Regions from separate parts of the Paraburkholderia sp. J7 genome, predicted to be linked through region 1. Evidence: riboswitches for the same ligand, from Rfam matches in the RefSeq annotation. Region 1 holds a riboswitch; the other holds the start of a gene.
The links. Region 1 has a riboswitch for thiamine pyrophosphate ahead of U5A58_RS37350 (FAD-dependent oxidoreductase). Riboswitches for the same ligand answer to the same signal wherever they lie in the genome.
Positions count from the first base shown of each region.

Region 2: it holds a riboswitch for thiamine pyrophosphate, as region 1 does, so the genes downstream of both, thiC (phosphomethylpyrimidine synthase ThiC) here and U5A58_RS37350 (FAD-dependent oxidoreductase) in region 1, are expected to answer to the same signal.

Region 1 covers NZ_CAJMYZ010000037.1:27,454-33,181, forward strand. The annotation lists gene U5A58_RS37335 (MFS transporter) at 1-401, opposite strand, end outside; gene U5A58_RS37340 (SDR family NAD(P)-dependent oxidoreductase) at 676-1,443, opposite strand; gene U5A58_RS37345 (ABC transporter ATP-binding protein/permease) at 1,440-3,197, opposite strand; TPP riboswitch at 3,484-3,597, shown strand; gene U5A58_RS37350 (FAD-dependent oxidoreductase) at 3,846-4,994, shown strand; gene thiS (sulfur carrier protein ThiS) at 5,037-5,234, shown strand; gene U5A58_RS37360 (thiazole synthase) at 5,316-5,728, shown strand, end outside.
Region 2 covers NZ_CAJMYZ010000006.1:346,468-352,195, forward strand. The annotation lists gene U5A58_RS12885 (EamA family transporter) at 58-996, opposite strand; gene U5A58_RS12890 (GreA/GreB family elongation factor) at 1,727-2,134, shown strand; TPP riboswitch at 2,208-2,337, shown strand; gene thiC (phosphomethylpyrimidine synthase ThiC) at 2,441-4,372, shown strand; gene U5A58_RS12900 (glycine zipper 2TM domain-containing protein) at 4,563-4,784, shown strand; gene U5A58_RS12905 (hypothetical protein) at 5,143-5,523, shown strand.

The DNA.
Region 1 (5,728 bases):
CGGATCGTTTCGGCCATCATCATCGTGACGACCGTCCATTCGCCGCCAAAGCCGATGCCCTGCAGCGTGCGCGTGGCGAGCAGTTGCCAGAACGAATGCGTGAAGCCGGAGAGGCAGGTGAAGACCGCGAAGGTGGCGATGGTCCACTGCAGCACGCGCACGCGGCCGTAGCGGTCGGCGAGGATGCCGGCGAGCCAGCCGCCGACGGCCGAGGAGATCAGCGAGCTGGTCGCGATCATGCCGGCCTCGCTCTTGGTCATGCCCCAGGTCGCGATGAGCGTCGGGATCAGGAACGAGTAGATCATGAAGTCGAACGCGTCGACGGCGTAGCCGCCGAAACCCGCGTAGAGCGTGCGCCGCTCGCGCGCGTTCAACTCGGTGAACCATTGAAAGTAGCCCATCGCGTGTCTTCCCCCATATTTGTTGTGCGCGCAACGAGCTGCGTGAGCGGCGCGTGCGGCGCTTGCGACCCGGCTGGCGCAAACGCCCTGGGTGACGTGTGCGCTCGACGCTGGCGGGCTGCGCGGTGCGACGCCGCCCGTCTCCGGTGTGCTGGATGGGTATTTTACGGTGCGAAAGCGTACTGAGGCGAGGGGCAATTTGGGGCGCCCGCCATCGTCTCGTTCCGATGTTTAGTTCGATAGCAAGCGAACGATGGCGGCGCGCCGCACGCCGCTACAGCGTGAGCCCGCCATCGACGTGGATCACCTGGCCTGTGACGTGGCGCGCGGCATCCGAAAGCAGGAAGGCGATAAGTTCGGCAACATCGGCGGGGTCGGCCACGTGGCCGAGCGGCGTTTCCTGCGCCGCGCGCTCCCACACCGGCGCGTTTTCTGGCGTAGGGCCTTTGTCCTTGCGCGTATAGCCGGGCGCGACGCAGTTCACGGTCACACCGTGCGGCGCCAGCTCCGCGGCGGCGGTTTTCGCCAGCGACTCAAGCGCGGCCTTCGCTGCGGCAGTCGCAGCGAACGGCGCGCCGGCGCGGTAGCGGTGCGCGACGAACGAACTGAGCGCGACCACGCGGGCACGGGCCGAGCGTTCCAGCGCCGGCTGCGCGCGTTGCACGAGCGCAGCGAACGCGGCGGGCATGGCCGCGAATGCGCCTTCGAGCGACGCGGCGTCGAGCGCGGCGAGCGTCTGGCGCTGCGCATGCCCGGCGTTGGCCACGATTTGGTCGAGCGCGCCGAAGTGCGCAAGCGTGGCATCAACGAGTGCCGCTGCGTTGCCGCGCTCCGCGAGATCGCCGCAGGTTGTGGCGCAGATCGCGCCCCGCTGCTCACAGTCCGCCATGACGGTCATGAGACGGGCGCGCGACGCCTCGTCCGCGCCGCGCGCGTGCAGCATCAACGAAACATCTGGCGCTGCGATGCGACGCGCGAGCGCCGCACCGATACCCGAGCCCGCGCCCGTGATCAGCACGACGCGCGCCGCGCTTGCGCTCACGCGGCAACCCGCTCTTCAGGCATACGCTCGATCTCGAGCGTTTCGTGGTGGTACGCCGCAAGCGACTCGCGGTGCGCCACGCTCACGATCGCTGCCTTCGGCAGGCGCTCCACGAACAGCTTGTAGAGACGGCTTTCGTTGTCGGGGTCGAGCGCGCTCGTTGCTTCGTCGAGGAACAGATAGTCGGGTTTGTGCAGCAGCACGCGCGCGCCCGCAAGGCGTTGCTGCTCGCCCGGCGAGAGCACGCGCGTCCAGTGCGCCGATTCGCCGAGACGATCCGCATATTCTTCGAGGCGGCAGGCGCGCAGCGCTTCGCGGCAATCTTCGTCGCTATAGTCGTCGGCGGGCGAGGGGTAGGTGAGCGCTGCCTTGAGCGTGCCGATGGGCAGATAGCTCTGCTGCGGGATGAACATCATGCGTGCATCGACAGGCGCGTCGATCGAGCCTTCACCGAACGGCCAGAGGCCCGCGAGCGCGCGCATGAGCGTGCTCTTGCCTGCGCCCGAGGGGCCACGCACGAGCCAGCGCGAACCTGGCTTGATGGCGATGTCGCGCACTTCGGAAAGCGGCATGCCGTTGGGCAGCGCGAGCTTGAGGTGCTCGGTGGCGAGCTCGTTGCTGTCGATGAAGTGCAGGTTGATGCCGCCGTGCTCGGTGGCGGGCGAGACCGATTCCTTCAGGCGCGGCGAGTGCACCACACGCACGAATTCGCGCAGACGATTCACGGTGGCGCGCCATTCGACCAGCGTGGAGTAACTGTTGATGAACCACGAGAACGAATCGCTCACGGTGCCGAATGCCTGCGAAATCTGCATGAGCACGCCGAACGTGAAGGCGCCCGCGAAGTAGCGCGGCGCGGCCACCACGAGCGGGAAGATGATGGCGATCTGGCCGTAGAAGCTCAGCACGAAGGTGAGGCGCTTCGTGTACTTCATCACGCGCCACCAGTTCTCTCGGATGTGCTGGAAGAGGCCTTGCGCGTTGCCGCGCTCCGTGTCCATGCCGTCGTAGAGGGCGATCTGCTCGGCGTTCTCGCGCAGGCGGATCAGGCCGAAGCGGAAGTCCGCCTCCACCTTTTGTTGCTGGTAGTTGATCGACACGAGCGGGTGGCCGACCTTCTGGATCACGAGCGAGCCGAACACGGCGTAGAGCGCGGCGGCCCAGACCATGTAGCCGGGAATCGCGAGCGGCGTGCCGCCCAGCGTGATCGTGAGCGCACCCGCGAGCGTCCACAGGATCGTGATGAACGAGATCAGCGTGACGACCGTGGAGAGCAGGTCGAGCGTGAGCGAGAGCGTGGTCGTGGCGAACGACTGGAGGTCGTCGCTGATCCGCTGGTCGGGGTTATCGGCGAGGCGGTCGCGCTCGATGCGGTAGAACGCGCCCTTGCCGAGCCAGTCGCTCAGAAAGCGCGTGGTGAGCCACTGGCGCCAGCGAAACCCGAGCATCTGGCGCAGATACCGGCCATACACCGCGAGGATGATGAAGCCGAACGCCAGTTCGGTGAAGGTCATCAACAGCGGCGGAAAGCGCTTGACGTCCTTGGCCTGCAACGCGTTGTAGAACTCCGCGCTCCAGCCGTTGAGCCGCACGTTGATCCACACGACGAGCAGGTTCATCACGATGATCGCGACGAGCAGCCCCCAGGCGATCCAGCGTTCCTCGGAGACCCAGTAGGGCTTGATCAGGCTCCACGCGGTGATCTTCTGGTGCTCGTTCTGATCGGGCGTGGCGCGGGCAGGTTGATTGGTCATGTGCATCCTGAAGGTGTGGCCGCCCGCTGGGGGCATGCGCTGCGTGCCGCATGGCGGCTGCGGTGCAGCGATTTTTGCAGCGATTCTGTCGCCGGGCGCTTAAGTGAGTCTTAATGAGCAAAAAGCGGAGACAAAAGCGCACGCCGGCGCCGCCGTAGCGTGGCGCTCATTGTCTCACCGCGCGGGCTCGTGAGGCGAAAGCGGCGGGTTCAGGCCATTGTGCCAGAGCAGGAGGCCCGTTCCGCCGAGGTTTGCGGGCCGCGCGCCTTTTGTGGTCTAATCGACCTTGACGAAACAGGGGTGCTTCACCGGTATGCGGGGCATGCCGTACTGAGGCTGAGAGAGACCCTTCGCACCCGATCCGGGTAATACCGGCGCGGGAAGTTTCCAGAAAGTCTTACCGGAGCGCCCAGCATTTGCTCGGGCGCCAGGATTCCCGCCGGGCTGCGCTTTGGGCGCACGGGTTCGTACGAATTCCTTATCGGGACGTACGGGCCGTCTGCGCCGCATAGCCTCCACGGTCGGCCTTGCCAGCCGGTTTCGTCCTTGGGTACGTCTGCTGCTGCCGTACGGAAAGGATACGATGACCGCCTATTCTCTTTGTTCCCCGATTTTTATCGCGTTCGCGCTGCGTGACGGAGCGTCGTCATGAGTCGCGCCCATCACCGTAGTGCGGGCAGCGTGCCCGACTTCGCCGTGCTCGGCGGCGGTCTGAGCGGCCGGCTCGTCGCATGGCGGCTCGCTGGCTCCGGCCATCGCGTCGCGCTCTACGAGCGTGGCGGCCCCGAAGGCGGCGAGGCCGCGGCCTGGGTCGCGGCGGCCATGCTCGCGCCGCTCGCGGAGGCCGCCGTGGCCGAGTTGCTCATCACCGAGCTTGGTGTCGCGTCGCTCGAAACCTGGCCGCGCATCCTGGCCGAGTTGCCGGAGCCCGTGTTCTTCCAGCGCAATGGCACGCTCGTGGTCTGGCATACCGCCGATCGCACCGAAGCCCCGCTCTTCGAGCGCCGCGTGCGCGCCAACGCGCCGCGTTCGCTGGCCGACGCGAACTTCGTCGCGCTCGCCGGCGCGCAGCTCGACGCCGCCGAACCGGCGCTCGCCGGGCGCTTCGCGCGCGGCTGGCTGCTCGAAGGCGAGGGCCAGCTCGACAATCGCCAGGCGTTGGCCGCGCTGGCGGCGGGGCTGGCCGAGCGCGGCGTGCAAACGCACTGGCACACCACGGTCGACGAGGCTAATCCGCCGCCCGCGCGCGTGACGATCGACTGTCGCGGGCTAGGCGCCAAACCTGTGCTGCCGGGTTTGCGCGGCATTCGCGGCGAGGTCGCGCGCGTGCACGCGCCGGGCATCACGCTCACGCGCCCCGTGCGGCTTTTGCATCCGCGCTATCCGCTCTATATCGCGCCCAAGGAGAACGACGTCTTCGTGATCGGCGCGACCGAGATCGAAGGCGAGGACCGTTCGCCCGTGAGCGTGCGCTCGGCGCTCGAGCTGCTGAGCGCGGCGTTTGCGGTGCATCCGGCGTTCGGCGAGGCGCGCATCCTCGAATTGAACACGCAGTGCCGCCCGACGCTGCCCGACCACCGCCCGGCGCTCATCTGGGACGGCAAGACCACGCTGCGCGTGAACGGTCTCTACCGTCACGGCTTCATGATCGCGCCGGAAGTCGCCGACGAAGCCGCGCGCATTGCGCAAGCGCTGCTCGACGCGCGCGTGAACGACGCCGAGTCCTTCGAGTCGCTGCGCCGCGCGTCGCGCTGGAGCGAGATGCTGCACGCGCAGGGCGCACACGAGCCGGCGTGACGCATCGCCAGAATCAAACCGTAGTCTGAGAACGTATTTGCCATGGACATTCATATCAACCAGAAGCCGATCACGCTGCCCGAGGGCGCGACTGTCGCCGATGCGCTCGCTGCATTCGGCGCGCGTCCGCCGTTCGCCGTCGCGTTGAATGGCGATTTCGTGGCGCGCGCCCAGCATGGCGCTCGCTCGCTCCAGGCGGGCGACCGCCTCGACGTCGTGAGCCCCGTGGCCGGTGGCTGAGCCTCGCTCGCCCAGGCCACCGGTCGCGCGCATCGCATGTATCGCGAGCGCTTTCACGACACCGCCCAAGGATTCCAACCCATGACCATCACACCCACCGCCGACGCGCTCACGCTCTACGGCGAAACCTTCGCGAGCCGCGTGCTGCTTGGCACGTCGCGCTATCCGTCGCTGCAGTCGCTCGCCGACTCGATGGCGGCCGCGCGCCCCGGCATGATCACCGTCGCGCTGCGCCGCCAGATGAACGAGGGCACCGCCGAAGCGGGCTTTTTCGATCTGCTCAAGCGCCAGGGCGTGCCGCTCCTGCCGAACACGGCTGGCTGCCTCACCGTCAACGAGGCGGTCACGACCGCACATATGGCGCGCGAAGTCTTCGAAACCGACTGGATCAAGCTCGAACTGATCGGCGACGACTACACGCTGCAGCCCGACCCGGTCGGCCTGATCGAGGCCGCAGCGCGCCTCGTGAAGGACAGCTTCAAGGTGCTGCCGTA
Region 2 (5,728 bases), on a different contig from region 1:
GCCGCGCACGCCAATGTGGCGCGATGAGGCGAAGCGCGTCGCCGCGAAAGGATGAGCTTAGGAGGACGTGCGGCGGCGGTCGTCGAAGAGAAACGACAAACCCACGCTACCGAGAATCAGCACGGTCGCGACGACGGTGCCGCTCGTGACCGGCTCGCCGAGCAGCAGCGCGCCGAGCGCGACGGCAACAACGGGATTCACGTACATGCAACTGCTCGCCACGAGCGGGCTGGTATTGCGGATCAGATAGCCATACGCGACATAGGCCGCCATCGTGCCGATGAACATCAGGTAGAAGAACGCCACGAGCGGCAGAACGTGCAACTCGCCCATGCGCTCGCCGCTAATCCACGCGACCGAGGTTGAAATGGCGCCGCCGAGGCCGATTTGCAGCGCCGTCGCGATGAACAGATCGGTAGGCAACCTGAGCTTGCCCGCCAGATGTGCGCCGATCGCCCAGAAGAGCGCGCCACACAGAATCGCGAGGCTGCCGCCCGCCGAACCCGAAGCACCGCCGCCATGACTCAGGATCGCAATGCCGACGAGGCCGAGCGCGACCGCGGCCCATTCGGCCTTCGCCACGCGCCGCCCGGTCACCGCCGAGATCACGGTCGCGAAGAGCGGCACTGTGGCGACCATCACGGCCGCCGTGCCAGTGCCCACGGTCCGCATGCCGTAGGCGAGCATGCCGCTCGACAGGCCCACGAGCAGCGTGCCCACCACGCCCGCGTTGCGCACTTCGAGGAGGGTCGGCATGACGGGTCGCCGGCGCATGGCAAAGACGAACAACCCGATCCCGGCAAGCAGATTGCGCAAACCGGAGAGCAGCAGCGGCGGGAACGATTCGAGCGCAACCTTCACGCCGAGATACGTCGAGCCCCAAACGAAGTAGACGACCGCGAGCGAGAGCGCGACGCGCCCGGCGCGCGACTGCGGCAACCGCACGCCGCGCACGAAACGCCATAGCGCGGCGGCGGCCTGAAGGACCGTTGACATGAAGGATTGGGGGTTCACGCGGGAAGGAAAACGGGGAGGCATCGTCATTTTGCCGCGGCACATGAAGGGCAGAACCGCGGGCGCCCCGGCGGCAAGGCGGCGGGACGGGTGAAGCTCGACGGCATGGTGCAGATGCGCAAGAACGCGAAAAAGGACGGAGTGCGAAGGACACCCGGGACGGGCGAACCGCATTATGCAACAACGCCGGTCGTCGCGGATGCTTTCAGGATGCTTTATGCGCGGTGTGTCGTTGTGTTCGCGTCACAGTGCGAAGCGCGAGCCGGAATGGCCGATCGCGCACCCTATCGCGGTGCTGCGACAGCGTCGCGCCAGGTTCGTGAGATCGTGCTAGCATGGTCGAATCTTTCGTTTAACTTTCATTTACTTCATTTCTAACACGCCGTTCGCCATGTTTTTGCTTGTTTCGCGTCCCGTCCCCGTCTTGCCGCCGCGCAGTTTGCGCAGCGCGCCGGCGCGTGCGCGAGCCGGCCGCGAGCGAACGGCGGCGCGGCCGCTGTCCACCCGAGCGCGCGCCCTGCCTCCTCTGTCCGCCCCGCTTTCCGCCGCCCGGCGTCCGCACTGAACCTGCCTCCCCAAGCCATCGGAGCCGTTCGGTCGGGCTCCGGGCCGATCCGTTGCGCCCCGCTGCGGCCCGCGCGCCATTGCGCGATTTCGCCCGCCAGCCCTCGCCCGTCCCTCGACTTTCATCTGGATCGCAAGGAGAACCGTCATGTCGAAAAAAATCCGCTACCTCACCGAACTCGACGTCGCCCGCCTCGAGAAATGCGCCGCTGAACCCGGCGCCGCACTGGCCCGTCAAACCATGCTCGACGACCTGCTCGAACACGCCGTAATCGTGGAGCCGCGCGACGTCGCCGCCAATGTCGTGACGATGAACTCGCAGGTGACGCTCGTGGACGAGCGCAACGGCGAAGCCCTCACGTACACCGTCGTCTATCCCCATGAGGCGAACGTCGACGCCGGGCGGCTGAACGTGTTTTCGCCAGCGGGTCTCGCGCTGCTCGGCGCCAAACGGGGCAACGCCGTGCGCTTCACGACGCCGGGCGGCGCGGTCGAAACACTGAAAATCGAACGCATCCTGTTTCAGCCAGAAGCCTCGAAGGATTTCACGCTGTAAGTTCCGCGCGCGTGACACATCTCGCGCGCGAAGGCACTTGCCAGATCGTCGCAGCGCGGTGTATCGTTTGGCCTTGCTTACGCGGGGGTCCTGCGTTATGCGCCGCATCGAACGAAAGTCGTGCTGCGTATTTCGCGGGTGAGAAATACCCTTTGAACCTGATCTGGATAATGCCAGCGCAGGGAAGCGTCCGGACTTCGCAACATCGCTCAACGCCTCATCCATCACAGCGAAGTCCGTCCACGTTCCGTCTCGTCTCCTGCTAAGCCGCTGTTCCCACTTTGCATTGCATGGAGAGAGAGACGCATGAACGCGAATCCGAAGTTCATTTCCGCCAACGCGCACGTCGACGAAGCCGCGATCGCGCCGCTGCCCAATTCCCGCAAGATCTACGTGACCGGATCGCAGCCCGATATCCGCGTGCCGATGCGCGAAATCACGCAGGCGGATACGCCCACGGGCTTCGGCGGCGAGAAGAACCCGCCGATCTACGTCTACGACACCTCGGGTCCGTACACCGACCCGGAAGCGAAGATCGACATTCGCGCGGGCCTGCCCGCGCTGCGCCAGAGCTGGATCGAAACGCGCGGCGACACCGAAGCCCTGCCGGGCCTCTCCTCCGAATACGGCCGCGAGCGCGCCGCCGACCCCGCAACGGCGGAGCTGCGTTTCCCGGGCCTGCATCGCACGCCGCGCCGCGCGAAGGCCGGCAAGAACGTCACGCAGATGCACTACGCGCGCCAAGGCATCATCACGCCGGAAATGGAGTACATCGCGATTCGCGAGAACCAGCGCCGCGCCGAGTATCTGGAAAGCCTCAAGGCCAGCGGCCCGAACGGCGCGAAGCTCGCGGCGATGATGGGCCGCCAGCATCCGGGCCAGGCGTTCGGCGCAGCGGCTTTCGGCGCGAACGCCCTTCAGGAGATCACGCCCGAGTTCGTGCGCGAGGAAATCGCGCGGGGCCGAGCAATCATCCCGGCGAACATCAACCACCCGGAAAGCGAGCCGATGATCATCGGCCGCAACTTCCTCGTGAAGATCAACGCCAACATCGGCAATTCCGCGGTCACGTCGTCGATCGGCGAGGAAGTCGACAAGATGACGTGGGCGATCCGCTGGGGCGGCGACACGGTCATGGATCTTTCGACCGGCAAGCACATTCACGAAACGCGCGAGTGGATCATCCGCAACTCGCCGGTGCCGATCGGTACGGTGCCGATTTACCAGGCGCTCGAAAAGGTCAACGGCAAAGCCGAAGACCTCACGTGGGAAATGTTCCGCGACACGCTCATCGAACAGGCCGAGCAAGGCGTGGACTACTTCACGATCCACGCGGGCGTGCGCCTGCAATACGTGCCGCTCACCGCGAACCGCATGACGGGCATCGTCTCGCGCGGCGGCTCGATCATGGCCAAGTGGTGCCTCGCGCATCACAAGGAGTCCTTCATTTATGAGCATTTCGAAGAGATCTGCGAAATCATGAAGGAATACGACGTGAGCTTCTCGCTCGGCGACGGCCTGCGCCCCGGCTCGATCTACGACGCCAACGACGAAGCGCAACTCGGCGAACTGAAGACGCTCGGCGAACTCACGCAGATCGCGTGGAAGCACGACGTGCAGGTGATGATCGAAGGCCCGGGCCACGTGCCGATGCAGCTCATCAAGGAGAACATGGATCTCCAGCTCGACTGGTGCAAGGAAGCGCCCTTCTACACGCTCGGGCCGCTCACCACCGACATCGCGCCGGGCTACGACCACATCACTTCGGGCATCGGCGCCGCGATGATCGGCTGGTTCGGCACGGCCATGCTTTGCTACGTCACGCCGAAGGAACACCTGGGCTTGCCGAACAAGGACGACGTGAAGGAAGGCATCATCACGTACAAGCTCGCGGCGCATGCGGCCGATCTTGCGAAGGGTCATCCGGGCGCGCAGGTGCGCGACAACGCGTTGTCGAAGGCGCGCTTCGAGTTCCGCTGGGAAGACCAGTTCAACCTCGGTCTCGATCCGGACAAGGCGCGCGAGTTCCACGACGAAACGCTGCCGAAGGACTCGGCCAAGGTCGCGCACTTCTGCTCGATGTGCGGCCCGCACTTCTGCTCGATGAAGATCACCCAGGACGTGCGCGACTTCGCCGCGAAGCAGGGCGTGAGCGATGACGAAGCCCTGAAAAAAGGCATGGAAGTGAAGGCGGTCGAGTTCATCAAGCAAGGCGCCGAGATTTATCAGCGCCAGTAAGCTCACCGCGTCCCAGGCGGGCCCTTGCGGCCCGCCGATACATTTTCTAACGACTCCCACAACTCTCTGACAAGCGCACACACCCGGATACGGGTCGGCTGCCTAGGATGAGGGTATTGGAGGCGCGGCGTGTGCGCGAAGCGCAAGTCGCACCTCACACTCAAACGCACTATGCGTAGGGAGTCGACCCATGACAACACTCAAACGCGCAGGCATGCTGCTCACGGTAACGACACTCGTCGCCGTGCTGGGCAGCCTGACTGCATGCGACAACATGTCGAGACGCGACCGCGATACGGTCATCGGTGCGGGCGTGGGCGGTGTGGCCGGCGCTGCGATTGGCGGCAATGCACTCTCCACCGTGGGCGGCGCGGCAGTCGGCGGCTTGATCGGCAATCAGGTTGGCAAGTAAGCATCAAGGCAAGCACTAAGGCCTTAAGGCCGGACGAACCGACGATGCGGCTACGCGTTTAGCCTCACGATCGGTGCGACGGCACGCAACAGTAACGACATGACAGGCAACACGCCATTCAAGGCGTGCATCAGGGAAGGATGCGCGGCGCAGACCCTCACGGGCTGCGCCGCGTTTGCGTGGGTCAAGCGTCAACGCACGCGCGAAGTGAAACATGCGCTTGAACGATTGGCTTGAAACATTCCGTTAACGAGCCGCAACGCAAAACCCACAGGTACGGCGTAAGCTCGAACGATCAAACGGCCTGAGCCTGAACGCGATAACCCTGCGCGGCCGTTCGCCATTCGCGGAGCCCGCCATGAAACGTCCGTTAGTGCTTGTGATCGCCGCCGCGACCCTGCTCCCCGCGCTTTCCGGCTGCTACTACTACGCCCCCTACGGCTACCCGCCCTACTACTACGGCACCGTGCCCGTAGCCGCCACCCAGCAGGAAACCGCAGTCGTGCAAACCGCGCCGAACCCCGCGCCACTCGCCGTGCCCGACGCACAGTATCCCGGTCCGCTCTATTCCACGCAGCCCGTTGCGATCGCCGTGCCTGCGTGGACCGCTTATCCGGCTTATCCGGCCGCCTACCCCGCGTATTACCCTTACCCCGCGTACGGCTGGGGCTGGGGCGCGCCCGCCGTCTCATTCGGCTTCGGCTACTGGAGCGGCGGCGGCGGACACTGGCATCACTGACACTCACGCGCGATACTGCGCTGCGACACGCACCGCAAAACGGTGCCGGACCGTACTTTCCCTCCTTGACGCTCCCGTCTCGTTATCTATCCTCCAAGTGGGCTAGCGGGGATTGAAGCACCGCCTTAACTCGGCCGCCTGGCCGGGCACCGAACTCCACAGCCGACGACGCGCCCCGGCGCACGCTGCCGCATTGCTGCGCCGA